Regions from separate parts of the Bradyrhizobium sp. LMG 9283 genome, predicted to be linked through region 1. Evidence: riboswitches for the same ligand, from Rfam matches in the RefSeq annotation. Region 1 holds a riboswitch; each other region holds the start of a gene.
The links. A riboswitch is a leader RNA that binds a small molecule or an ion and turns the genes downstream of it on or off. The one in region 1 is predicted to bind cobalamin.

Region 1 (3,656 bases):
CGGCTTTGCATAGGTCGACGCAAGTTCAATCGTCCCGTCGAGCGCGATCTTCCATGTGATAACGTACTGTTCGTCTGATTTATTGTCCCGGTGCCTGGTCCACGAAACGAAAACATATTCATGTCCGTCAAGTTCAGCGACGCCCCACATTCGAGGGACGAAGTGTGCCACCTTCGAGACGTTGGAGATAATTTGTTCTATCGTCTCACCATCTTGCGCTCGCCACGTTGATTTGACTCTTTCGACGAGGGGGCTGTCGATGGCGAGAACACTGTTGCTCATGGCAGCCAGCCCAGCCAGGCAGATCAGGCATCGACCGAGACAAAACCATAGCGCGCGTCTTCCAGACATTCTCTTCTTCATAACCGTCGGCCTATCGAGTTTCATCCACACGTCATTCCAAAGCGGGCAACCTTGAACCTGTTATGCGAGAGCGCAAGAAGCTAGCGGCGACGCGACGGGGCGACCGCGGTCCCGCGCGAGCATGCGCTCCCCTCTATGTCACGCGCCGCTAACTTCAGTTGCCAGCGACAGCCTCAATTTGCTGTGCTGGAAATGCCCAGCAGGAGGAGACTGGGCATGCCGAGGACTTGCATTCTTCGTGCCAGGTAATAGACGGAAGTTCGCACCGGTTTTGTGTCCTCTTTGTCGACTTTCCGACTTGCGCACGTCTCGATGTTTCCATTCAGCCTATCCATCGCGGCTTATGCATCCTCGCACGCGCCGGATATTCGACGGCGCAGGGGAACGCCTCGGTGCCAAGTTCCTGATGAGAATTGGGAGCACGTGTGCCGCCATTGAACCGTTTGGTTCGGTATCATTGCCGGAATATAGGCTTCGATCTCTGCCATGTCTTTGGGCACTCGCGGCCAAAAAGGCCATGGCGCGTTTGGCGCTCCTTTTGCGACATGCGGCGCTCCGGAATTCGAGAGCAGCCTCAAGGTGCGCTTTGCACTCGATGGCCAACGACGCGAAGCCGATCTTCACCACCGAGCATCTGGAATCTGGCTGGCACCGCAAATCAACGTGCTCGCCAGGTATGTTGCTGCCTTCGCCAGGTGTCTTGGGCCTAGTCAACACGCATCTTGTTGGTCGAGAAGGCAGCTGGATGGTGGACGTGCTCGAAGAACCGCTGGGAAGCCGGGACTCGCATTAAATGCGTTCTGCTCGAGGAAGCAGTCCCGACCACGCAAGCCGCATTTGTCCCTTCCACCGGATTGGCGTGCGGCCCCACGCGCAGGTAGCTCCGATGGTCATTCCGATATCGCTGATTGGCAAGCGCTTCTACGTCGTGTTCAACGATATAGATGCACGGTCATTCGCGTGGCAGATGTCGCAGCATTAGCTTGAGACATAATCTGAGAGGTTGACGGAAGAGTTCTCTTGCCGATAATCCAAGTCGTCGAGGTTCTCCGGTTTCCATTTGATCCGGAGCTAAGAGGGAAGCCGGTGAAAATGCCGGCGCTGCCCCCGCAACTGTGAGCGGCGAGCCGCTGTCCAACGATGTCACTGAAGCCTGCGCGGCTTCGGGAAGGCCGGACAGCAGCGATGACCCGCGAGCCAGGAGACCTGCCCCGACAATATATTCGTCCACGGGCGGGGTGTCCCGGTGGTACGTCAAGCAGCCGTCGCACGCGCGACGTCCCCTGCCTGCGTCCGCCATGGCCTTCGCCCCCAACTGGGGTTAACGCTATGTCTCTTCTCTCCCTTCCGGTTGCCACGCTCGGAACGCCACGCATCGGTCCAAGGCGCGAGCTCAAACTCGCACTAGAAAGCTACTGGGCCGGAAAAAGCAGCGAACAACAGTTGCTCGAGGACGCAGCTGGCCTGCGCGCCGCGAACTGGGCCCGTCAGAAATCTATCGGCGTCACGGTCATTCCATCGAACGATTTCTCGCTGTATGACCAGGTGCTCGACACAAGTGTCATGGTTGGCGCCATCCCGGAGATCTACGCCTCGAAAACCGAATCCGTTTCGCTCAAGACGTACTTCGCCATGGCCCGCGGTTCACAATGCGACGACCAGGATGCGAGTTGCGGTCACGGACCGCGCGGATTTGGCGCACCCGCGCAGGAGATGACGAAGTGGTTCGACACCAACTACCACTACATGGTCCCCGAGTTTCACAGGGGACAGACTTTCAGGCTATGCTCTCGCAAGCCGATCGAGGAGTATGAGGAAGCCAAGTCCCTTGGCTTTCAGACCCGCCCTGTCCTGATCGGGCCGGTCACATTCCTAAAGCTCGGCAAGAGTGCCGATCCTGCGTTCCAGCCACTCTCACTACTGGACGAACTGATACCGGCCTATATCGAAGTTCTGCAGGAATTGGCCAAACGTGGGGCAAATTGGGTTCAGTTCGACGAGCCCTGCCTGGTTGTTGATCTGGATGAGGGGGCGCGAAAATCTTTGCTCCATGCCTATGACCGGCTCGCCAAGGAGGGGCCGGCCATCAAGATCATGGTTGCCAGCTATTTCGGCGACCTCGGTGACAATCTGGACACCGCCTTGAGCCTGCCAGTTGCCGGACTTCACCTCGATCTGGTTCGAGCGCCACAGTTATTGGACCAGATCATTGCTGGCGGCCGAAGTGATCTCGTCATATCGCTCGGTGTCATCGACGGCCGGAATGTATGGCGGTCGAATTTGTCGTCGCTGCGCCGGAGGCTGGAACCCGCGATTGCGAAGCTTGGCAAGGATCGTGTACAGATCGCCCCATCCTGCTCGCTGCTTCACGTGCCGGTCGACGTTGAACTCGAGGCCGGGCTCGCTCCCGACGTGAAGAGCTGGCTTGCTTTTTCGGTTCAGAAGATGCGTGAACTTGCGATCCTGGCGCGGGCACTCGCAGGCGACCAGAATGTTGCGCTAGCTCTTGCCGAGTCGGAATGTGCCGCGACTGTCCGCCGGAGTTCGCCGAAAATCCGTGATGCCAATGTCGCTGTCCGGATGAGAGCGATCGACCAGGGCACGCGCCGGCGCGCCAGCCCATTTGCCCGTCGTGCCGAGATCCAAAGCAATCGTTTCGGACTACCGCCTTTTCCTACCACGACGATCGGATCGTTTCCGCAGACCACAGAGGTCCGGAATGCCCGTGCGGCGCATGCGCGAGGCGCGATGAGCGACGAGCAATACGACGGGTTCCTCAAGGAGGAGACTGCGCGCGCCGTACGTTGGCAGGAGGACATCGGACTTGACGTCCTCGTGCACGGCGAGTTCGAGCGCAATGACATGGTGCAGTACTTCGGCGAGCAACTCGCCGGGTTCGCCTTTACCAGGAACGGATGGGTGCAATCTTACGGCTCGCGCTGCGTCAGGCCACCGATCCTGTTCGGCGATGTAGTGCGGTCGAAGCCTATCACCGTAGAGTGGTGGCGCTACGCGCAATCACTAACCAAGAAGCCGATGAAGGCGATGTTGACCGGACCGGTGACGATCTTGAACTGGTCCTTTGTTCGCGATGATATTCCTAAAAGCGAGGTCTGCCGCCAGATTGCGCTCGCGATCCGAGACGAAGTCCGCGATCTCGAGAATGCTGGGGCAACCATGATCCAGATCGACGAAGCTGCACTCCGCGAAGGATTGCCGTTGCGTCGATCGGAGTGGACGGCTTATCTCGACTGGGCCGTGGATTGCTTCCGCATCTGCTCATCGGGCGTCGC
Region 2 (3,656 bases), 1.2 Mb from region 1:
AACGACTTCAGCGTCGAGGCTGCGCTCACGCCGGCCGAATTGGCCTTCGCCTTCGAAGCCGGCAAGCGCGCGGTGGTGCGCGCCGAGGCCAGTCAGCCCGATCTGCTGATCTTCGGCGAGATGGGCATTGGCAACACCACGACATCCGCGGCGATCGCGGCGAGCCTGCTTGGTGTGAGCGCCGAGGAGATCGCGGGCAGCGGTACCGGCGTCGATGCAGCCGGTCGGGCGCACAAGGCGCGGGTGATCGATGCGGCGATCGCACGCCACAGCGTTGCCGGAGCTTCGGCCGAAAAGATCCTGTGCGCGGTCGGCGGCCTCGAGATCGCGGCGATCTCAGGCGCGATCATTGCGGCCGCGCAGCGCCGCGTTCCCGTATTGATCGACGGCTTCATCGTGTCGGTCGCGGCGCTGGCGGCGGCGCGTCTCAATCCGTCCTGCCAGCCGTTTCTGTTGCCGTCGCATCAGTCAGCAGAGCAGGGGCATCGGTTGGTGTTGCGCGCGCTCAACGTGCAGCCGCTGATCAGCCTCGATCTCAGGCTTGGCGAGGGATCGGGCGCCGCCATCGCGCTGCCGCTGGTCCGCTCGGCCTGTGCGCTTCACAACGGCATGGCGACGTTCGCACAGGCCAACGTACCGGATCGGCCTAGCTGATGCACTGATTGACGGAGACGACGCGCCAGCCGCCCGCGAGCCGGTCGATCCGGGTGAGCGACAGCGGGTCGATCACGAAGCGCAACGCGGCTTGCGGTGTCAGGTCCAGCGCGATGCAGAGCGCGGCGCGGATGGTGCCGGAATGTACGACCAGCGCTGCGGAGCCGGCGCCAATCCGCGACAGACCCAGCCGCACGCGCGCGACCTGATCCGCAAAGCTTTCGCCGTTCGGCGGCCGTCCGCACGCCGGATCGCGCCAGAACTGCGCATAGGCATCGCCACCGGTCGCGGCGAGCTCGTCATGACGATGGCCGGTCCAGTCGCCGAAATCCTGCTCGCGGAATTCGCTGACCAACTCCGGTGTGAGCCCCAGTGCGCGCGCCGTCTCGACGGTGCGCCGCGACGGGCTGGCATAGCTGGCGGCATCCGGCGGCAAGTGCTGCCGCAGAGCCGCCAATGCCGCGTGATCGCCGAGATCCGCCGGCGCATCGGCTGCATGGATCGTCCCGGCGACGCCCTCGACGGCCGCATGCCGTATCAACCAGAGGAAGGTCTCGCCTTCCATGCTCATCTCCAAGGAAGTTGGTTGCCGTGGCCACAACGCCGCAACTGCCACATTGACTCTGTCTTGGTGGTAATCCTAGATGCTCGCGACGGTTTTCCCGAGAGGGAATGAAAAGGGAATGCGGTGCGGGGCGTTGTCCCCAATGCCGTGGCTGCCCCCGCAACTGTGAGCGGATAATCCTTCGTCACGAGCCACTGGGTCCTCGGTCCCGGGAAGGCGACGAAGCGGTCATGACCCGCGAGCCAGGAGACCTGCCGTCAGCCGTGGTCACACGCGAAGATGTCGGTCGGGGAGTACAGACATTCGGCTTCATCGGACGGCTCAAGGCCAAGGGTGAGACCTCGTTCGCTGTGACGTGCCACTGACGTCATACCGAGGTTTGTACCGTGTCTTCCATCCGTATCGCACGACCGCGCCGCTTCCTGCTTGCCTCCCTGGCCTTTGCATCGTTTGCAGCCGCCGATCTGCCCGTCGCGCTGGCGCAGCAGGCCCGAGAGCCGCTGCCGCCCGTTGAGGTGTCGCCCGCTAAATCGCGCAAGCAGGCGAGACCGGTGGGCCGGGAGGCGCAGAGCGCACGTCGTGCGGTTGCACACAGGCCAGCACCCGCATCCGCAGCGCCCAGACCCGTCGTGCCGATCGCGGCAGCGCAGACGCCGCTCAACAGCAACGCGGTGGCCGAAAGCGCCTCGCGGCTCGGCCTGACCGTGCGGCAGACGCCCGCGACCGTCGAGGTGATCTCGGCCGAGACCATGCGCGAGCAGGGCTTTCGCACCGTGTCCGAGGTGGCGCAGGGGGCGGTCGGCGTCACCTCAGGGGACAATCCCGCCGAGCCTTCCGCCTTTTCCATGCGCGGCTTCACCAACAGCCAGATCAACACGCTCTACAACGGCATCAAGATCGGTCCGCAGAACATGACCTCGCGGATCGTCGACACAGCCAATCTGGAGGCCGTGGAATTCCTGAAAGGCCCGGCTTCGCTGATCTCAGGCGAGGGCGCCGCGGGCGGCGCGATCAACTTCGTCACCAAGCAGCCGCACACCGGAGCGATCCGCAACGAAGCCGATTTCTCCTGGGACTCGCTGAACTCGTTCCGTGCGCATTACGGCTCCGGCGGCAGCACCAATGTGCAGGGGCTGGACTATCGCTTCGATATCAGCCGTTCCATGCTCAACGGCTTTGCCGACGATACTAATATCAAGACGTTCGGCACGTCCGGCCAGCTCAATTACCGTGTCTCCGACAGTCTCAAGATCTGGGGCGCGCTCGAGTACCGGGAGGATCGCTCGAAAGCCTATTGGGGCGCGCCGCTGGTGCCGGTCGCCTTCAGCGGTTCGCACGCGACGAGCGGGATCGTGTCCGGCAATTACATCTCCAACTACAACGGGACCAATCTCAGTGCCGTCACGATCGACGACCGCACCTTCAACACCAACTACAACGTCCTCGACAATCGTAACGTCGCCCAGGAGGTGTGGCTGCGCGGCGGCTTTGAGCTGAAGCTGGCGCCTGATCTGACGCTGAAAAGCCAGGCCTATGGCTACGGTGCGGAACGGAGCTGGTTCAACAACGAGATCGAAGCCTTCAATTCCACCACGAACCTGGTCGATCGCGAACGCTTCTATGTCGCACACAGCCAGCGTCTGGTCGGCAACATCACCGACCTGATCTGGGACACGAATATCGCGGGCTTGGACAACCGGCTGGTCACGACGCTCTCGTCGAGCTATCTCGATTTTATTAGGCCCGGCGCGGCAAACTTTCCCGGCGATTCCGTTTCGCTGGTCGATCCCAACCGCGGCTTTTACGGCCTGCTCACGACGCAGCAGCAGACGGCGCGCATCGACAACGAGGCGCTGTCGTTCGAGGACCGTCTGAAACTGACGCGCAGCTTCGCGCTGATCGGTGGCCTGCGTGTCGAGCACATCGGGCTCGACCGCAACTCGACCGACAAGAACGGGTTAGAGAAGGCCGGCTTTCCATTCACCAAGGACTGGGCGCCGGTGACGGGCCGCATCGGCTACACCTGGGAGGCCGTTCCTGGCTTGACCTTCTTCAGCCAGTACGCCACCGGCGCCGACATCGCAGCCAACAACATCTTCCTGCTCGGTCCGACCCAGCCGCTCGACCTGACCACCGCGCGCACCTATGAGACCGGGGTCAAGCACCTGTTCTGGGACAACCGGGCGGAATGGTCGTTCTCGGCCTACGACATCCTGCGCAAGAACGTCTATGCGGCGGCCGGCGGCATGCAGTTGAATATCGCCGGACGGCAGGAGTCCAAGGGCGTCGAGCTTGCCGCCTCGGTGCGTCCGATCGAGCCGCTGCGGCTGTGGGGCAACATCGCCTATGTCGATGCGCGCTATGCCGACTACAATTTCGTCGGCGGCTCGTTCTCCGGTAACACGCCGCCGAACGTGCCGCGCATCGTTGCGAATGC
Region 3 (3,656 bases), 710 kb from region 1:
AGGGATGGCCAGTCTCGAACAGCATCGTCAGCATGCGGCGCCAGAGATCGGTCGCCCGTACGGTCTTGAACACGCGCAGGCCGCCGGCCTTTGCCTTGGCCTCATACGACTCATAGGCGGCCTTGAACGCCTCACCGTAGAGATCATGCAGATCGGGCGTCTCGTCGGGCGAGAACAACGTCCATTCGCCGTCGGTATCGACGCGCTGCATGAACAGGTCCGGCACCCAGCTCGCCGTGTTCATGTCGTGGGTGCGGCGGCGGTCGTCGCCAGTATTCTTGCGCAGATCGAGGAATTCCTCGATGTCGACGTGCCAGGTCTCCAGATAGGCGCAGACCGCACCCTTGCGCTTGCCGCCCTGGTTGACGGCGATGGCGGTGTCGTTGGCGACCTTCAGAAACGGGATGATGCCCTGGCTCTCGCCATTGGTACCCTTGATGTGGGCGCCGAGCCCGCGCACCGGCGTCCAGTCATTGCCGAGGCCGCCGGAATATTTTGCGAGCAGCGCATTGTCCTTGACCGACTCGAAGATGCCGTCGAGGTCGTCCGAGACGGTCGTAAGAAAGCAGGAGGACAGCTGCGGGCGCAGTGTGCCCGAATTGAACAGTGTCGGGGTCGAGGCCATGAAGGCGAACGAGGACAGCAGGTCGTAGAACTCGATAGCCCTGGCTTCGCGATCTATCTCGCGCACGGCCAGGCCCATCGCGACACGCATGAAGAAGGCTTGCGGTAGCTCGATGCGTTTGCCATGCACGTGCAGGAAGTAGCGGTCGTACAGCGTCTGGAGGCCGAGGAACTGGAAGTTCAAATCGCGCTCGGGCTTCAGCGCCGAGGCGATCCGGCCGAGGTCGAAGCGGGCGAGTTCAGGATCGAGCAGTTCGGCCGCAATACCCGTCTTCACATAGGCCAGAAAATACTCGGCGTAGCGCGTCGCCATGTCAGCCTGAGCGGCCGACGTCGGGACGCCATGGACATAGGACAGCACCTCGCCGCGGAGCTTGTCAAGCAACAGGCGCGCGCTGACATAGGCGTAATTCGGTTCCTGTTCGACCAGTGTGCGCGCAGCCATGATCGCGGCCAGCGCCAATTCGTCCTGACTGATGCCGTCGTAGAGATTGCGCGTGGTTTCGGCGAGCACAGGGGCGGCGGACACGCCATCGAGGCCGGCGCAGGCTTCGCCGATGATCAGGGCGAGGCGCTTGGTGTCGAGACCGACGCGCGAGCCGTCGGCAAGCGTGACATGAAGGGACGGCATTGCCGCGGGCTCGGCTTCGGCGGCGGCTTCCTCGGCGCGCTGGCGCGAACGCTCCTCGCGGTACAGCACATAGGCGCGCGCGACCTTGTGGTGTTCGCTGCGCATCAGGGCTAGCTCAACCTGGTCCTGCACGTCCTCGATATGGAAGGTGCGTCCTTCACCTGCCCGCCGCATCAGCGCGGTGACGACTTCGGCAGTGAGCTGCTCGACACTCTCATGGACGCGGCGCGAGGCGACCGCGCTGGTCCCCTCGACCGCCAGGAACGCCTTGGTCATGGCGACGGCGATCTTGGCGGAGTCGAACGGCGAAACTTTTCCGTTGCGGCGGATGATCTGCATCGCCGGCTCGCTCGCAGCAGCAGCAAGCGATTGCGGACGCAACTGGATGATGGGTGCGGAAGCGGTGTCCGCGTCGTGCAGGTTCAGTGACATCAATAGGCCCCGTGATGCGCGTGTTATGTTTGAACGGGGCTGATAAGGAAGGACGCCGCAGAAACGCCGACAGCAAAGCGCCGGACGGTGCATGCAAGCGACCGCCGGACACCCCGCCCGTGGACGTTCAGATCGTCACGGCAGGTCTCCTGGCTCGCAGGTCATAGCTTTCTTCCCGTCTTCCCGGCGCAAAAAGCACCAGTGACGATTGTCGGAAGCAGCTCGCTGCTGACAGTTGCGGGGGCAGCGCCGGAATTCCGCGCCGAAAGGCGCAGTTCACCGGCTTCCCTCTTAGCCACTAAATCTTGCGATCCAGCGGAACCGTGACGCCCCACATGTGGTGTATTCGCGGACGGGTGTCAACGATTCGTTTGAGGCTTCCGCTCAGACTGGTTGTCGAATGTGGGAGTTCCGGCCCGGCGATCTGGCCAGACCTACGCCGAGTCGCGATCGAGCCGCGCAAAGATCGTGCTCGTCAGCGCGCCCAATAGGCTCCAGAATACCAGGCTCGTCAGCGTCACCGCGACCATGAACTGGTACGACAGCGAGGACGGCACGTTGGTCTCGACGTGCTCCAACTCCGGCGCACCGATCAGGTGCGGCAAGAGCAGCAGGATCACACCGGCGATGGCCGCCGGCACCGAACGGCGAAAGGCGATCAAGGCAAGCCCTCCAGCCGTCGCCAGCACGGCGAGCCACCAGATTTGGCGAGACAGCAATGGCGCGGCCGGCACGCCAGGCAATTCCGGGGGCAGGCCGAACCCAGGTGCGACCGTGAAGACCGCCCCACAAGAGGCCTTCGTGCCAGGAAACTCCGCTGCCAGTCGCGCCGCTACGGACGGCGAAGAAGCCGGCCAAGAGCAGCGCCGATTGCGGTCAGCACATCGGCCGCAGCCGTATAGGCGTTGCGCTCGAGCCCTTCGCGCGGCTCCCAGGCTTCCGTGCCGTGGTCGTGGTCGACGTGGCTGTGCGTCGAATGGTCATGATCGTCCGCAGCCCCCTGCGTCGCGGTCGCGGCGTCATGCTGGTGCGTCTCCGCGGCCTTCTCGAAGACCTCGGCCTTCAGGATCAAGGGGACGGTGCCGAATTGCTGGGCGACCGTGACATGAGACCAACGATGAAGCGTAAGCGTAGCTCTGCAGCCCTTCTGAATGACGCTTGACGCCTATTTTGTTCGCGTGGCGCGTCGCCGCGGTATCCATGTGTCGGACAACGCCTTGACGGCGGCTTCGAGCGCCTTCCGGTCGACGACGTTGGGATCGAACCGCTCCGGGCCCCAGAGGCGCATGTGTTCGTGCTCGGGATGGCCGGGGTCGCTGATGGCGGCGAGGTATTCGGCATAGCCTGGCGCACCGCCGACGTCTTCCGGAGGACAACGGCCGGCGGCCTCGAGCAGGAAGGGAAGCCCCTCCGTCGTGGTGTTCTCGAACCATTTTTCGAGCTTGATCACATGGTCCCAGCTGTCGCCGAAGTCATAGAGATAGTGGATCGTCTTGGCGCCGGTCTCGCGAACGATATCGCAAAGCCGCGCTTTGCGGGCATCCATGGGCTGGTGGCCGTAATCGTTGTGGGGATCAGAATCCCCCAACGGACCTCACCAGCGAAGAACTCGAAGAGGTGACTGTTCGTCCAGCCGAATGCCTCCTGAAGCGTCAGATGCAACCGATCAAGGCGCAGGGTGACGGGTACGACAAGGCGACGCATCACCTCCGGCTTCACATCCTTGAGGGTCACCTTGATCCGGACCGCGGTCGTGTTCAGGCTCATGCCGCCAGCCTCGGATCGTGTGTATGCATCGTATAGGTCGATGCCCAGGGAAGCAGTTCGTCCAGTCGCGCCGCAGGCCAACCATTGACGAGCTTGGCGAGAACGTCAGCGAGCCAGTGCTCGGCACTGACGCCATTGAGCTTACAGGTCTCAATGAGCGAAGCCAGCAATGCCCAATTCTCGGCACCTTCGTCGCAACCGG
Region 4 (3,656 bases), 1.2 Mb from region 1:
TGGAGAGCGCGACCTGGAACACCGGGCACGATGCGGCATCGAACGGCGTCGTGCCGTCTTCGCCCAGGGCCGAGAACGCCGTCGCGTTGACGATCGCCGCCGCTGGATGTTGCGCCAGATGCGGGCGCAACCAATCGGCAACGCCTGGCGCCTTCAGCGAAGTGACGAACGCGCCATAAGCGTCAAAGCCGCGCTCGCGAAGCGCCGCGATCAGGGTATCGACCGGGCCGGTGTCGGCAGCGGTGAGATAGGAGCGATAGAACGTCACCAGCGCGCGCGGCTTCTTCTCGGCACCGACCGGCGCCGCAATGACACCGCGCGCGGGATCGTAAAAGCCCATCTCGGGCACGGTCATCTCGCCGACGACCGGGCCTGCATAGAGTCCCGAAGCCAATGCGAGCTGTGCAATCGCCGCCTGCGCTGCGACCGGGCCGCCGGTATCGCACAGCACCTTGAGCCGACGCAGCGTCGAGACTGGTAGCGTCGAATATGCATCGAGCCGTGTGTCGTCGCGCCCATCGGCCGGCAGCACGGCCAGCTCGATGCTCCGGTCCTTGGCGAGCTGTTGCAGGGCTGCGAGCCCGTACGGCCAGTAGGACTCACCACCGATCAGGCGCACCAGGATGCCGCGCGCCTGCGGCAGCGTGCGCTCGATATAGGTGTCGACCGACAGCGGATGACGCAGTTCCGCGAGATTGGCGAGCCGCAGCGACGGCAGACTGTCGCGGCCGCGGCGCCAGCCGGCCGCGAACGCCGCAAGGTCGGAATCCGAATACGAGAGCACCACGAGATCGGCCGGGTCCTGGCCGATGTCTCTTGGCGTCGCGGTCTCCTCCAGACCGCGGCTCTCGCGGAAAACGACGTGCATCAGATGCCAGATCCTGAAAGTCCGAGTCCTGACCTGATCGCGGCCTCATCGATGTCAGCATGCTCGCCAATCACGACGAGCTTCGACTGCCTGAGACCTGCGCCCCAGGGCTTGTCGAACTGGTGCCGCACGCGCTCGCCGACGGCCTGCAGCAACAGCCGCATCGGTTTGCCGGCGACCGCGATGTAGCCCTTGGCGCGCAGCACGTTCTGCTCGCGCGCCAGCTTCTGGACCGATGCGACCAGCGCCTCGACGTCCGCCACTTCCGGAAGATCGATCACGACGGACGCGAAATCGTCGTGCTCGTGCTCCTCTTCGCCGTCATGATGCGAGGGGCGCGCGGCAAGATCGTTCTCGGCGGCAGCGCCAAGGCCGAGGATGACGCGGGCATCGATCGCGCCGTCGGTGACCGGGAGCATCGGAACGCGGCGCGGCATCTCGGCAGTGATCGCGGCCTTTGCGGCTTCGATCCCAGCGCTACCCGCCAGATCCGCCTTGGTCAGCAGCACGATATCGGCGCAGGCGATCTGGTCCTCGAACACCTCCGACAGCGGCGTCTCGTGATCGAGACTCTCGTCCGCCGCGCGCTGCGCCTCGACGGCGTCAGGATCGGGCGCGAAACGGCCGGCCGCGACAGCTTCGGCATCGGCCAGCGCGATCACGCCATCGACGGTGATGCGCGAGCGGATCTCCGGCCAGTCGAACGCCTTGAGCAACGGCTTTGGCAGCGCCAGACCAGAAGTCTCGATCAGGATGTGATCGGGCCGCACCGGTCGCGCCAGCAATTGCTCCATGGTCGGAATGAAATCGTCGGCCACGGTGCAGCAGATGCAGCCATTGGCGAGCTCGATGATGTTCTCTTCCGGGCAATTGTCATCCGCGCAGGATTTCAAGATCTCGCCATCGACCCCCTCGCTGCCGAACTCGTTGACGAGCACGGCGAGCTTCTTGCCGTTCGCATTGCTGAGCAGATGCTGGATCAGCGTGGTCTTGCCGGAGCCGAGAAAACCAGTGACCACCGTCACCGGGACCTTTGCGAGCGAGTTCATTCGGCGGCCTCCGGCACGGCGGTAATGGGGGGAATGCGGGCAAGCGATTGCTTGCGGAAGATTTCGGGCCGGCTGCGCCAGGGCACGATGCCATCAGGCGCGGCGGCATAGGCCGCAGCGCCTGCGACCACGTCACGCGCATTTGCATCCGACAGGCGGCCATAGACATAGGACCAGCGGCCGGGCGCGCTGAGCGCGACCGAGCAGCCCTGGCTGCAAGCCGACAGGCATTCGACGGGAACTACATTGATGCCCTTGGGCACGCCCGCCTTGACGATCGCGCCATGCAGGCGCTTGCCGGGCGTCGTCTCGCCCTCGCCCAGTGTCTGGCCGGCGCGACAGGTAATGCAGACGTGAAGTGTGACGGTCATCGCCTCTTCCAGATAACAGCGGGAGGCGATGGAGGCACACGGACCCCGACTTGAGAGGCCGTTTCCCCGTCGCGGAACACCCCGTCCGCCGGTCCAAAACTCGTCCGCGCTGGCAGGTCTCCCGGCTTGCGGAGCAGGGTTTTGGCCCTTCGATCCCCGCCTTCCCGATTCCCCGGGGGAATCAGTGGCTTCGGGCATCTCTCCGGTCACGGTCGCGGGGGCGGCTGCATTTTGGACCCAAATCTTGCCGATTCGGACCCTATCGCATTCCCTCTTCGCCTGTCATAGGACAGGAACCAACGCCGGGCCACCATTTGCCGGTGGCCGCCACTTGTCAAGAAGGACCGGGGACCGATGACGCCTGAACCGGATACCCACACAGCCGAGGAAACCGACGCCCGGCACGCCCAGAAAATGGCGAAGAAGAAGGCCGCCCGCGACAAGATCATGGCGACCAAGAGCGGCGAAAAGGGCCTCATCATCGTCCACACCGGCGCCGGCAAGGGAAAATCCTCCTCTGCCTTCGGCATGATCGTCCGCTGCGTCGCCCATGGCTTCCCTTGCGCGGTCGTGCAGTTCATCAAGGGCGCCTGGGATACCGGCGAGCGACGCCTGCTCACCGGCCATTTCGGCGACCTCTGCCAGTTCCACGCCATGGGCGAAGGTTTTACCTGGGAAACGCAGGACCGCGCCCGCGACATCGCCGCCGCGCGCGCCGGCTGGGAGAAGGCCAAGCAGCTGATATCAGATGAGCGCTTGCGCATGGTCGTGCTCGACGAGATCAACATCGCGCTGCGCTACGACTATCTCGACATCGCCGAAGTGGTCGAATTCCTGACGACGCAGAAACCTGCGATGACGCACGTCGTGCTCACCGGGCGCAACGCCAAGGACGAGCTGATCGAGATCGCCGATCTCGTTACCGAGATGACGCTGGTGAAACATCCGTTCCGTTCCGGCATCAAGGCCCAGGCCGGCGTCGAGTTCTGAAGGCACGATGGCACGCGCGCTGATGATCCAGGGAGCCGGCTCGGACGTGGGCAAATCGCTCATCGTCGCCGGCCTCGCGCGCGCCTTCACGCGGCGGGACTTGCGCGTGCTCCCTTTCAAGCCGCAGAACATGTCGAACAATGCCGCCGTCACCGTCGATGGCGGCGAGATCGGCCGCGCCCAGGCACTGCAGGCGCTCGCCGCCGGGGTCGAGCCGCACACCGACATGAACCCGGTGCTGCTCAAGCCCGAGACCGATGTCGGCGCACAAATCGTCGTCCACGGCAAGCGCATCGCAACTGCGCGAGCTCGCGACTATGCCGCAATGAAGCCCTCGCTGATGGGCGCGGTGTTGGAGAGTTTTGAGCGGCTGAAGGC

Region 2: it holds a riboswitch for cobalamin, as region 1 does, so the genes downstream of both, P6U29_RS26875 (TonB-dependent receptor) here and metE (5-methyltetrahydropteroyltriglutamate--homocysteine S-methyltransferase) in region 1, are expected to answer to the same signal.
Region 3: it holds a riboswitch for cobalamin, as region 1 does, so the genes downstream of both, P6U29_RS35320 (ribonucleoside-diphosphate reductase subunit alpha) here and metE (5-methyltetrahydropteroyltriglutamate--homocysteine S-methyltransferase) in region 1, are expected to answer to the same signal.
Region 4: it holds a riboswitch for cobalamin, as region 1 does, so the genes downstream of both, P6U29_RS26960 (DUF1636 family protein) here and metE (5-methyltetrahydropteroyltriglutamate--homocysteine S-methyltransferase) in region 1, are expected to answer to the same signal.

What each region holds. Positions count from the first base shown of each region.
Region 1 covers NZ_CP120691.1:6,869,974-6,873,629, reverse strand. Annotated here, with positions in the region: gene P6U29_RS32270 (nodulate formation efficiency C protein) at 1-387, opposite strand, end outside; cobalamin riboswitch at 1,389-1,592, shown strand; gene metE (5-methyltetrahydropteroyltriglutamate--homocysteine S-methyltransferase) at 1,693-3,656, shown strand, end outside.
Region 2 covers NZ_CP120691.1:5,659,935-5,663,590, reverse strand. Annotated here, with positions in the region: gene cobT (nicotinate-nucleotide--dimethylbenzimidazole phosphoribosyltransferase) at 1-654, shown strand, start outside; gene P6U29_RS26880 (histidine phosphatase family protein) at 647-1,219, opposite strand; cobalamin riboswitch at 1,292-1,493, shown strand; gene P6U29_RS26875 (TonB-dependent receptor) at 1,606-3,656, shown strand, end outside.
Region 3 covers NZ_CP120691.1:7,576,631-7,580,286, forward strand. Annotated here, with positions in the region: gene P6U29_RS35320 (ribonucleoside-diphosphate reductase subunit alpha) at 1-1,687, opposite strand, end outside; cobalamin riboswitch at 1,809-2,028, opposite strand; gene P6U29_RS35325 (CbtA family protein) at 2,122-2,421, opposite strand; gene P6U29_RS35330 (hypothetical protein) at 2,520-2,759, opposite strand; gene P6U29_RS35335 (plasmid pRiA4b ORF-3 family protein) at 2,853-3,233, opposite strand; gene P6U29_RS35340 (plasmid pRiA4b ORF-3 family protein) at 3,134-3,454, opposite strand; gene tnpC (IS66 family transposase) at 3,451-3,656, opposite strand, start outside.
Region 4 covers NZ_CP120691.1:5,676,491-5,680,146, forward strand. Annotated here, with positions in the region: gene cobN (cobaltochelatase subunit CobN) at 1-868, opposite strand, end outside; gene cobW (cobalamin biosynthesis protein CobW) at 868-1,917, opposite strand; gene P6U29_RS26960 (DUF1636 family protein) at 1,914-2,288, opposite strand; cobalamin riboswitch at 2,382-2,604, opposite strand; gene cobO (cob(I)yrinic acid a,c-diamide adenosyltransferase) at 2,643-3,278, shown strand; gene P6U29_RS26970 (cobyric acid synthase) at 3,286-3,656, shown strand, end outside.